Acidithiobacillus ferrooxidans ATCC 23270: one gene and its partner. The protein of the gene in region 1 interacts with the protein of each later gene in a pairwise test. Links are inferred from orthologs where the notes say so. Each region holds a gene or a part of one and is shown in the gene's direction. Other genes may lie near its edges.

Evidence for each region. The genes of interacting proteins can lie anywhere in the genome.
Region 2: the proteins of ftsH (region 1) and hflK interact in binary tests that used the Escherichia coli proteins (3 or more experiments, as listed by UniProt). The link is inferred for Acidithiobacillus ferrooxidans ATCC 23270 from one-to-one orthologs.

The regions. Positions count from the first base shown.
Region 1 is NC_011761.1:2,336,671-2,345,072, reverse strand. What follows is about bases 2,115-4,995. They hold ftsH (ATP-dependent zinc metalloprotease FtsH), read left to right. Parts: upstream 2,115-2,532; coding sequence 2,533-4,458; downstream 4,459-4,995. Other genes in these bases: folP (dihydropteroate synthase), read left to right, coding at 4,512-4,995; tldD (metalloprotease TldD), read left to right, coding at 2,115-2,435. In the rest of the region: AFE_RS12105 (ribonucleoside-diphosphate reductase subunit alpha), read right to left, coding at 1-665; more of tldD, read left to right, coding at 990-2,114; more of folP, read left to right, coding at 4,996-5,288; glmM (phosphoglucosamine mutase), read left to right, coding at 5,327-6,691; tpiA (triose-phosphate isomerase), read left to right, coding at 6,810-7,571; preprotein translocase subunit SecG, read left to right, coding at 7,576-7,977; AFE_RS12065 (NADH-quinone oxidoreductase subunit A), read left to right, coding at 8,233-8,402. UniProt on the Escherichia coli protein: Acts as a processive, ATP-dependent zinc metallopeptidase for both cytoplasmic and membrane proteins. Plays a role in the quality control of integral membrane proteins.
Region 2 is NC_011761.1:1,643,744-1,647,479, forward strand. The notes cover bases 1-2,811. They hold hflK (FtsH protease activity modulator HflK), read left to right. Parts: upstream 1-714; coding sequence 715-1,908; downstream 1,909-2,811. Other genes in these bases: hflX (ribosome rescue GTPase HflX), read left to right, coding at 1-700; hflC (protease modulator HflC), read left to right, coding at 1,905-2,777; AFE_RS08735 (ATP phosphoribosyltransferase regulatory subunit), read left to right, coding at 2,774-2,811. Also shown: more of AFE_RS08735, read left to right, coding at 2,812-3,736.

The DNA.
Region 1 (8,402 bases):
ACGCGGTCGAGAAGCAGACGTGCCGAGGCGTAGGCGTAGGCGGGATCGCGCTCGATCAGCACCCGGCTGGCCAGAATGGGGGCCTGAAACAACTCATCCTCACTGATACCGTCGTAGAGATTTTTGACGGTGTTGCCGAGAATGGCGTCTATCGACACGGCGGTGCCCAGGCCGCTGCAGGCTTCGTCGATGACGGCGCGCAATCGTACCATGTCCAGTGCCCGCTGGCTGCCGTTCGGATAGCTGACCCGAATAACCGGGACGTCGGCTGGGGTTTCCGCCGCAGCTTGCTGGCGGCGTTCCCGCGCGCGCTCCTCGCGATAAAGTACATAGGCCCTGGCGACTTCGTGTTCGCCGGCACGCATGAGCGCCAGTTCCACCTGATCCTGAATGTCTTCGATGTGAAAGGTGCCGCCCCCCGGCTGGCGCCGTTTCAGTGCTTCAATCACCTGTTCCGTCAGGCGGCTGACGAGGTCACGAACGCGCGCGCTTGCCGCCCCGCTGCCGCCTTCCACGGCCAGGAAGGCCTTCGTCACAGCGATATGAATCTTGCTGGCGTCAAAATTGACCATCGCGTTGTTGCGACGAATGACTTTGTAATGACTGGCTTCGGAAGGGTCGTAGGCAGGGTTACCGATGACGGCCTGGGTGGTAGGTTTAGACATGGGCGACTCCAGATCAGGGCGGTGGTGAGTACAAGCAGTGACAGCGGAAAGCATGGCAGCTGAATACTAAATATAGACTTGTTTCTGTTGGTGTCAACTACATCTTGTGCATAATATGGTGCGCAAATGGTGCAAAAGATGTGGATAACCGAACCAGCGGTATCATTTCACGACGAAATTTTATCCCGCTCGGCGGGCGGATGGCGGTTCGGGCCTGGCTGCCGACAACCTTGGTCTGTAGCAGGCGCAGCAGACGGTTTGGACTTGTTCTAAACCATGGGTTGGGCGCATACTGACTGTCTTAATCTGTCAGAAAGGAACGTCATGACTGCCTCAGCCCTGGAAATTGCCCGCGCTACCCTTTTTGCACCTGGCGGAATCAGCGAAGGGGCGTTGGAAAAGGTGTTCGGTCGCCTCTCCCATCGCGCCCTGGATGATGCGGATCTGTATTTTCAGTACAGCCGCAGCGAGGGCTTTAGCCTGGAAGAAGGGGTCGTGAAGTCAGGCAGTCACTCCATTGAACAGGGAGTGGGTGTGCGGGCGGTGAGCGGTGAGCGTCAGGGGTTGGCCTATTCTGACGAAATCGCGGTTGATGCCTTGTTGACGGCGGCGGATGCGGCGCGCGCCATTGTCCATCGTCCGGGTCAGACGAAAGGACTGGTCTGGCAGCAGCGTCCGGGGCTGGCACTATATCCGCCGGTCGATCCTCTGGCTTCCATTTCCAATAGCGAGAAAATCGCCCTGCTGGAACGGGTGGAACGGGCCGCCCGGGCCTGTGATCCGCGCATCGTCCAGGTGATGGCCAGCCTCAATGCCCGCTTCGAGGCGGTGCTGGTGGCGCGTCTCGACGGTACGATGGCTGCCGATGTGCGTCCTTTGGTGCGCCTCAACGTCTCCGCCATCGCCGAGCAGGGCGGGCGGCGTGAGCAAGGCAGCGCCGGCGGCGGCGGCCGTTACGATTATCAGGCCTTTCTTCAGGGCGACATGGCCGAAGGCTTCGCCCGGGAAGCCGCGCGTCAGGCGCTCGTCAATCTGGAGGCGGAGGCGGCCCCTGCCGGCACCATGGAAGTGGTCCTCGGGCCGGGATGGCCGGGCGTGCTGCTGCATGAGGCAATTGGCCACGGACTGGAGGGGGACTTCAATCGCAAGGGCACCAGCGCCTTCAGCGGCCGGGTCGGCCAGCGGGTCGCCGCGCCGGGCGTCACCGTCGTGGATGACGGCACGCTCGATGGGCGCCGCGGGAGTCTGAATGTCGATGACGAAGGGACTCCGACTCAGTGCACGACACTGATCGAGGATGGCATTCTCAAAGGTTATCTGCAGGACACCCTGAACGCGCGTTTGACCGGGACGCGTTCGACCGGTAATGGACGCCGCGAGTCTTACGCGCACTTGCCGATGCCGCGGATGACCAATACCTATATGCGGGCCGGGGACCGCGATCCCCGGGAAATCATCGCCAGCGTCAAACGCGGGCTCTACGCCGTCAACTTTGGGGGCGGTCAGGTGGACATCACCAACGGCAAATTCGTTTTTTCCGCATCGGAAGCATATCTGATTGAAAACGGTAAGATAACCAGGCCTGTCAAAGGCGCGACCCTGATCGGCAACGGCCCGGATGTGCTCACCAGGGTTGAAATGATCGGCAACGACCTCCAGATGGATACGGGAGTGGGCACTTGTGGTAAGGATGGCCAGAGTGTACCCGTAGGTGTTGGACAGCCGACGCTGAAAATCCGTGATCTGACGGTGGGGGGAACGCAGGGTTGAGGAAGCTGCTCTTGTCAGGCGGTCTTGAGAAGGTTAAGATCGAACGATATATTGGTCTTATAATCAGTCTAAATTCTCCCGGTCGGGGGGTGAGCTAATGAATAATGTCTTAAAAAATGTACTATTGTGGGTGGCGATCGGCGTTATCCTGATGCTGGTGTTCCAGAACCTCAATACGAGCAGTTCTACCCCGGCCCAGGCCATGGATTTTTCGACCTTCGTGAGTAGTATCAAGCAAGGTCAGGTCGCGGATGTCACCATCAACGGTAATCATGTGGAAGGCAGCCTGAATTCGGGGCAGCATTTCAGCGTCTACACCCCGGCGAACGACACCCAGGTTGTTCCCCAACTGTTGGCCGCAGGAGTGAAGATCTCGGTCAAGCCCCCGGAGGGGCAGTCGCTGCTGCTCTCCATCCTCATCTCATGGTTCCCGATGTTGCTGCTGATCGGCGTGTGGATATTCTTCATGCGCCAGATGGGTGGTGGTGGTGCCGGTGGTCGCGGCGCGATGACCTTTGGCCGCAGCAAGGCGCGGATGCTGACCGAGGAAAACAACAAGGTCACTTTTGCCGATGTGGCAGGTATTGAAGAAGCCAAGGACGAACTGGCCGAGATTGTTGAATTCCTGCGCGATCCGCAGAAATTTCAACGCCTCGGCGGACGTATTCCCAAGGGTGTGCTGCTCATGGGTTCGCCGGGTTCCGGTAAGACCCTGCTGGCGCGTGCCATCGCCGGAGAGGCGCGGGTACCATTCTTCTCCATCTCCGGCTCCGACTTCGTGGAAATGTTTGTTGGCGTGGGTGCATCGCGGGTTCGCGACATGTTTGAGCAGGCCAAAAAGCATGCCCCCTGCATTATCTTCATTGACGAAATCGACGCAGTGGGTCGTCAGCGTGGCGCCGGCCTGGGTGGCGGTAATGATGAACGCGAGCAGACCCTGAATCAGTTGCTGGTGGAAATGGATGGGTTCGAGGGCACCGAGGGCATCATTGTCGTCGCGGCTACCAACCGTCCGGATGTGCTGGATCCGGCGTTGTTGCGGCCCGGCCGCTTCGACCGGCAGGTCACCGTTCCGTTGCCGGACATTCGCGGGCGCGAGCAGATTCTGCAGGTACACATGCGCAAGGTGCCGGTTGCCCCTGACGTGGACGCCAAGGTCATTGCCCGCGGTACCCCTGGCTTCTCCGGCGCCGATCTGGCCAACCTGGTCAATGAAGCGGCGCTGATGGCGGCTCGTAGAAGCAAGCGTCTGGTGGACATGATTGACTTTGAAGATGCCAAGGACAAGGTCATGATGGGCGCCGAACGCAAGTCGGTGGTGATGAGCGACAAACAGCGTGAGACCACGGCCTATCACGAGTCCGGTCATGCCGTGGTGGCCAAGCTGCTTCCGGGCACGGACCCCGTGCATAAAGTCACCATTATCCCGCGTGGCCGGGCCTTGGGGCTCACCATGCAGTTGCCGACGGAGGATCGCTTCAACTACGAGCGTCAGGAAATTCTCAACAATATCTCCATTCTCATGGGTGGACGCATCGCTGAAGAAGTATTCCTCAACCAGATGACGACCGGCGCAGGTAATGACATCGAGCGTGCCACCGACCTGGCGCGGCGCATGGTGACCCAGTGGGGCATGTCCGGCATCGGGCCGATGGTCATTGGTGAAAAAGAGGAAGAGGTATTCATTGGCCGGGAAATGACCAAGCACAGCAATATCTCGGAGCAGACGGCGAGGACCGTGGACGGAGAGGTACGCGATATTATTCAGGAGCGTTACGGTATTGCCCGTAAACTGATCGAAGAAAATCGCGACAAGGTCGAGGCCATGGCCCGGGCTCTGCTGAAGTATGAGACATTGGACGCAAAACAGGTGAGCGCTATCATGGCGGGGCATGATCCGCAGCCGCCGGTGGAAGGGGGAACGGGAAGCTATCCTTCCACTCCCGACGGCAATGTCACAACGGCCGACAAATCCGGCGGACAGTCGTTGCCCAGCCTCAACCCCGGCGAACACCCGGTTTGACCCTGACGCTGGATTGCAATGGGCGCCCCCTGGTTCTCGGGCGCCCTTGTGTTATGGGAGTGCTTAATATCACTCCTGATTCCTTTTCGGATGGCGGTACCTATCTGTCTGCGGATGCCGCCCTCGTGCGCGCCAAACGGATGTGGGAGGAGGGTGCCGATATCATCGATATCGGGGCGGAATCCACCCGCCCCGGGGCGCCGGCGGTGACGCAGGAGGAAGAGTTGCGGCGACTTCTGCCGGTGTTGGAGGCGGTGGCGGCAGAGGTGCCGCTGCCCATTTCCATTGACACCAGCAAAGCCGCTGTTATGCGTGCAGCCTGGTCTCTGGGCGCGGGGCTCATGAATGATGTGACCGCGTTGCGTGCTGATCCGCTGTCACTGGAGACCATCGCAGGGTTGGGTGTTCCCGTCTGTCTGATGCACATGCGGGGTACCCCGCAGAATATGCAGGAGAACACCCATTACCGCGATGTCGTGGCAGAGGTGAAGGATTTTCTGTCCGAGCGTGTAGCACAGTGTGTCGCCGCAGGCATTCCCCGGCACCATCTGCTGGTAGATCCCGGCTTTGGTTTTGCCAAGGATCTGGAAGCAAACCGTACTTTGCTGCGCCATCTGGATGACCTTGCGTCCCTGGAGCTGCCGCTGCTTGTGGGTCTTTCCCGCAAACGCATGATCGGTGAGCTCTCTGGTGTAGAATCGGCTTCTGAGCGTGTGGCGGGCAGTGTTGCCGCGGCACTTTGGGCCGTGTCGCGCGGCGCCAGCATCGTACGTGTCCACGATGTCGCAGAAACGGTGCAGGCATTGGGGGTCTGGCGCGGATTGGCTTGATTTGAAGACCGCTGTTCCTATGTGGAGTTAGGCAAACGATGACCAGAAAGTGGTTTGGGACCGACGGAGTGCGTGGTCAGGTCGGTGATTCTGTTATTCACCCGGAATGGGTGCTCCGCCTGGGCTGGGCTGCGGGGCACGTGCTCACCGCCGACGCGCCAGGTCGGCCCCGGGTAGTTATCGGCAAGGACACCCGTCTGTCCGGATACATGCTGGAGTCTGCCTTGGAGTCCGGGTTGGCGGCGGCAGGCGTCGATGTTCTACTGGTTGGCCCCTTACCGACGCCGGCCATCGCCTATCTGACCCGTACCCTGCGCGCGGATGCCGGTATTGTGATCAGCGCGTCGCACAACCCTTATCAGGATAACGGCATAAAATTCTTCTCCGGAGACGGCTACAAGTTGCCGGATGCCCAGGAGGAGGCCATCGAAGCATGGATGGACCGGCCGATGGCTCTCTCGGCCTCGGAGCGGCTGGGCAAGGCCCGGCGGGTGGATGATGCGGCGGGCCGTTATGTGGAGTTCTGTAAAACCACCTTTCCCGCCGACCTCGATCTGCGCGGAATACATCTGGTGCTGGATTGTGCGCACGGCGCCAACTACAAAGTGGCGCCCATGATTTTCGGGGAGTTGGGAGCCACACTGGAATTGCTGGGAGCGGAGCCCAACGGCGTCAACATCAATGATCAGGTGGGTTCCACTCACCCGGAAGCGCTGCGTGCCGCGGTGCTACGCACCGGCGCCGATGTGGGCATTGCGTTTGATGGCGACGGTGATCGCCTGCTCCTGGTGGACGGTCGGGGTGAGTTGCTCGACGGTGACGAAATCCTTTGGCTGCTGGCGCGGAATATGTGCCAGAACGGTGGGCTCTCCGGCGTGGTGGGTACGGTCATGAGCAACCTTGCCCTGGAGCAGGCGCTGGCTGGCTGTGGTGTGCCCATGCTGCGCACGCCCGTAGGTGACCGTTACGTACTGGAAGCCATGCGCCGCCATGGCTATCCGCTGGGCGGCGAGTCGTCGGGGCACATCATCACGCCCGCGAACACTACCGGCGATGGCATCCTTGCCGCGTTGCGGATACTGGCCATTCTGCGCCGCAGCGGGGTGACGCTGGCAGCCCTGCGGGAAGGCTATAGCGCTTTCCCCCAGGTGCTGAAAAGCGTGCGCATGGCCGGGGCGCAAACACTGCTCGACCAGTCATCGGCACACCAGCTCATTGCTGATGCGGAGGATCGTCTCGGGGGAAGCGGGCGCCTGCTGGTGCGCCCATCCGGTACGGAACCGGTATTACGGATCATGGTCGAGGCCGCATCCGCTGATATGGCGGCCGATGTAGCCGCAGCGCTGACCAGTGGTTTAACCAAGCTGGCTCTTGCCGGTGCTGTCCCAAGACCACGAAATTGACCATTCGAAGCTGAATCTTTACACTGGCGCCTACATTACTGGGCTGTCGGCCACCCCCAGGGGACGGTGAGGTTGTCGCAGACACTGAGCATAAGGAAGAATCGCCGTGCGTCCCACTATGGTAGCAGGAAATTGGAAGATGAACGGCCTGAGTGGGGATGCCGTGCATCTCACTCAGGCCATTCTTCACGCAGGGCTGGAGCCGATGCGCCCGGAGGTGGTGATCTTCCCGCCTTTTACCCTGCTCCACGCAGTGTCTCAGGAGGCCAAAAGCAGCGCCTTGCGTTGGGGGGGGCAAAACCTTTTCTGGGAAGCAAGCGGCGCCTATACCGGAGAAATATCCGGGGCCATGCTCCGTGATATGGGTTGCCGTTATGTGCTGATCGGGCATTCCGAGCGGCGGCAGATTTTTGCGGAGAGCGACGCGCAGATTGTCCAGAAGATTAAAGCAGCATTGCTGTCAGGTCTCATCCCCGTGGTTTGCGTGGGTGAAACAGAGGCGGAGCGTGCGCAGGGTCTCACAGATGCGGTATTACGCCGTCAGCTCGAAGCCGTGCTGCCCCTGCTGAATCTCGAGGCGAGCCAACCCAACCTGATCATTGCCTATGAACCTGTTTGGGCCATTGGCACAGGTCTGAGTGCCAGCCCTGAACAGGCACAGGCGGTCCATGTGTTCATCCGCGAGTTGGCAGCCGCTTATTCGGCGCAGCTTGCCAGGCGTCTGTTGCTGCTTTATGGCGGAAGTGTTAAAGGCAACAACGCCGCCGCGCTTTTTGACCAGGCGGACATTGACGGGGCCCTGGTGGGTGGCGCGTCCCTGCAGGCGGGTGAGTTTATCCAAATTTGTCGTGCTGCCGAGTCGGCAGGACGAGGAGGCTGAATCGATGTACACGGTGTTGCTGGTGGTCCAGATCATTATTTGTATCGTTCTGGTGGGGCTTGTCCTGATTCAGAAAGGGCAGGGTGCTGATATTGGCGCCGTCTTCGGGGGCGGTGGCTCGCAGACGATTTTCGGAGCGCGTGGTGCGGGGAATTTTCTGAGCCATACTACGGCCGTGATCGGCGCGCTGTTTTTTTTGAACAGCCTCGGGTTGGCCTATCTTTCCGATCACTCCAGCAGCAGTGTTTTTTCCGGCATCGCCCTGCCCAGCAAGGCGCCGGTGACGACGTCGGCACCCGTAGCTCCCATCGTTGCTGCTCCGGCACAGTCGGTAGCAAGCGCAGCGAGCCCGGTGACCAGTGCGGCTTCATCTGTTGTCGCAGGAAAGACCCCCGTCAAGCCTTGACGTCGCCAGCGCATCATGAGAGAGTTTTAATAGTTATCAGGCCGAAGTGGTGAAATTGGTAGACACACCGTCTTGAGGGGGCGGCGGCGCAAGCTATACCGGTTCGAGTCCGGTCTTCGGCACCAAATTGCAGCCCTACGGGCTGTTTTTTTATCTCTGATCTCATCCAGAGATATGATTTATATACTAAAAAAATAATTTATCAGTGGCTTTGGATGTGTTTTCCGGAGCCCGTATCGGGTGGAGGGGTTGGAGATGTTGAACCACTATTTGCCAGTGCTCATATTTCTGCTCGTCGCATTGGTGGTTGGCGTAGCCCCACTGCTGATGGGGTCTTCGCTGGGGCCACACAGGCCGGACAGCGAAAAGCTCTCGCCCTACGAATGCGGGTTCGAGGCCTTTGAAGATGCGCGCATGAAATTCGA
Region 2 (3,736 bases), 700 kb from region 1 along the record:
CGGTTATACCAATGCCGGCAAATCCTCCCTCTTCAATACCCTCACCAAAAGTTCCAGCTACGCCGCGGACCGTCTTTTCGCGACCCTCGATCCCGCCATCCGGCGTTTGCAGATAGAGGGGCATGAAGCCATTCTCCTGGCCGATACCGTCGGTTTCTTGCGCGACTTGCCGACCGACTTGATTGCCGCTTTTCGCGCGACACTGGAAGAGGTAAACCAGGCGCAATTACTTCTTCATGTGGTGGACAGCAGCGCGCCTGATCGCGATGCCCAGATTGCCGCGGTAGATGCGGTGTTGAGGGAAATTGGCGCGGAGGATATTCCCCGCCTGCTGGTACTGAACAAGGTGGAGCTCACCGGAGATATGCCGGGAAACGTGTATGAGAGCTCTGGCAAACTGGCAGCGGTGCGTGTCAGCGCGCACTCGGGTATCGGCATACCCGAGTTGCTGCAGGCCGTGACACAGCGTGTGGGGCGCTCCATGTTGCGCGCTGATCTGACGCTGATGCCTGAAGAAGGAGCCCTGCGTGCGCGGATACATCGTCTGGCCAGTGTTATCGCTGAGCGTTTCGATGAGCAGGGCAGGACACATCTGACTTTTGACATTGATGGTCTCAACTGGCGGCGCCTGCATACGCAGATGCGCGATAGCGGTTGTCAGGCGATGGACGCGCCCCCTACAATACCGGTTGATGGCTGAGGAAGGAGAGCAGTATGCCGTGGAGTGATCCGGGCGGGAACGGAAACAAAAACGATAACAACCCCTGGGGACGGCGTCCTGGTGCGCAAAAGCCGGTTTTCGATATTCAGAAAATTACCCGGGAGTTGAAAAAGCTGGGCGGTATTTTCGGCTCGGGCGGTGGGCGCAGCGGTGGGCCGAAGATGGATTACAAGTGGCTGCACCTCCTGCCTTTCCTGGTGATTGCCGTGCTGATCCTGTTCTGGTTTGCTTCCGGCATTTATGTCGTGGGACCGGGTGAAGAAGGCGTGGTACTGCGTTTTGGCAGAGAGGTCGGTATCAGTCAACCCGGTTTACACTACCGCCTCCCTTTCCCCTTTGAGAGGGTATACTTGCTCAAAGTAGCGCAAAGCCGGCGTCTGGTTCTGGGCTATAGCGGTGCTGCCGACACCCGGAATCCCGGCATGATGCTGACCGTCGATGAAAGTGTGGTGGATGTCCGTTTCGCTGTGCAGTATCGCATCGCCAATGCAGGAGATTACCTATTTGCTACCGCAAATCCGGATCAGTTGATTTCCTTCTGTGCGGAATCCGCCATGCGGGAGGTCGTGGGACGCAGCAAAATCGACAGTCTGCTCACTTCCGGCAAAGGCGACATTCAGCAACAGGTGCAGCAAATCACCCAAAACCTGCTGAGCCGTTATCACGCGGGCGTGAGCGTTGATTCGGTCCAACTGTTGGAGGTGACGCCTCCCAAGGTCGTCCAGCCGGCGTTTGCGGATGTGGTAAAGGCGCGTGAAGACATGGAACGGACGCGCGATGAAGCGCAGGCCTATGCGAACGCAGTCGTTCCCAAAGCTACGGGGGAGGCCGCCGCGATGGTGACGAACGCCGAAGGTTATAAACAGCAGATGGTCGACCGGGCCAAGGGGGACAGCGCACGCTTCACCGACATTCTCCAGGCCTATCAGAAAAATCCGAAAGTGGTGAGTGAGCGCATGTACTTGCGCACCATGCAGGACATTCTGAGCCATACCCCGAAAGTGATTGTCGAGAGCAAGGGACAGCCCGTGATAAATCTCCATATGCCTGCCAGGAGTCCTGCGGCGGTCAGCAGCCCGACGAGCTCAGCGGCAGAAACCGCGCCGACCGTATCTGTGGCCCCGCCGGTCGCACCGACGATCAGTCCGGTGGCGCTGCCGGCCGCTGTGTCAGGAGCCAGTTCATGAAGAACTGGGCCTGGAGTGTGATCATTGCGGTATTGGCGCTGGTGCTGCTGGCGTCGGCAAGCTTTTATTCCGTATCCATGACCCAGACCGCCGTGGTGCTGCAATTTGGTAAGGCAGTGCGCGTGGTGGAATCCCCCGGGCTCTATATGAAATGGCCCATTGCGCAGAATGTGGCTTTTGTCAATAAGAGTCTGTCCAGCTATAGCACGCAGCCGGAATCCTTCTTGACGGTAGGGAAAAAGCCGGTGCTTATCAGCCTTTTTGCCGAATGGCGAGTAACCGATCCACTGGTTTTCTACGCCCGCCTGCATAACGACGGAGCCGCAGGGAGCCGGATTGGTGATGTGCTGCGTTCTGCGTTGCGGAGTGAAGTCGGCAAGATGACGCTGAAGTCGGTGATACAGGGCCAACGCAGCAAAATGATGGATCCGGTGCTGGCGGAGGCCAATAAGCGTCTTCAGCCACTGGGCGTGCATCTGGTCGATCTGCGTATTCTGCAGGTGGGTTTGCCCACGGATGTGCTGCAAGCCGTCTATAAACGGATGGAGGCCGAGCGTGCGGAGGAGGCCAATGCCTACCGCTCCGAGGGGGCTGCGGATGCTGCCAAAATCCGCGCTGAGGCGAATAAGGAACAAACCCGGATTATGGCGGATGCCTACCGGCAGCAGGAAGAGCTGAAGGGGCAGGGAGATGCCGAGGCGGCGTCTATTTATGGTGCCGCCTATGGCAAGGATCCGGCATTTTACTCGTTTTATCGCAGCCTGGAGGCGTACCGCCACAGCCTGAGTGACAAAGACGTGCTGGTGCTCAGTCCGGATGCGCCATTCTTCCGGTATTTCCGTCACTCGTTGGAGCCGGCGGGCAAATGACGCGTACCGAAAGCCACCCGGCCTGGTTGCTGCCCAGCGGATTTGAGGATGTTCTCCCCGCACGAACGGAGGCGCTGGAGCGCTGCCGCCGTGCGTTGCTCGATCTTTACGCGCAATGGGGTTACCGTCAGGTCATCCCCCCCCTCGTAGAACATCTGGAGAGTTTGCTGACCGGGAGTGCCGCAGACCTCGACTTACAGACCTGGAAACTGTTGGATCAGGATAGTGGCCGGTTGGTGGGGTTGCGTTCGGATATGACGCCGCAAATGGCTCGCATAGATGCCCAGACATCTTCTGCAAAGGAGGTCCGGCGTCTGTCTTATGCGGGTACGGTGCTGCGCGCCCGCCCCGATCTGCTCGGTGGGAGCCGTGCCCCTTTTCAGATGGGCGCCGAGCTCTTCGGGGTGGAGGGGGCGGAGGGAGATCTGGAGGTCCTTTCCCTGATGGTGGAGAGCCTCATCCACTGTGCCGTACCGGATTTGTTGCTGGATATCGGCCACGTGGGTATTTCCCAAACGTTGGCCGATGCGGCAGGCCTGGAAGGCGCTTTACGCGCTGATCTGTTGCGGCATGTCGAGCGCAAGGCGTGGTCGGATGTACGGACGTGGCTGCGGGAGCATCATTGCGGTATGGAACTGACCGCCGATTTTGATGCCCTGTCCGGCCTGCAGGGGGATTTCGACGTATTGGAGCAGGCTCGGCGGTATCTGGGGCATTACCCCGCCGTTCGTGCCGCCCTGGATGACCTGCAGCGCGTATGGTCGGTATTACGGGCACGTTATCCAGACCTGGCGATTCAATGCGATCTCTCGGAGATTCACGGACATCGCTATCATACGGGCCTGCTGTTTTCGCTGTTCGGTCCGCAGCGCGGTGAGGCGTTGGCCAGTGGCGGGCGCTATGATGACATCGGTGCCGCCTTCGGGCGGCGACGGGCGGCGACGGGCTTCAGTCTGGAT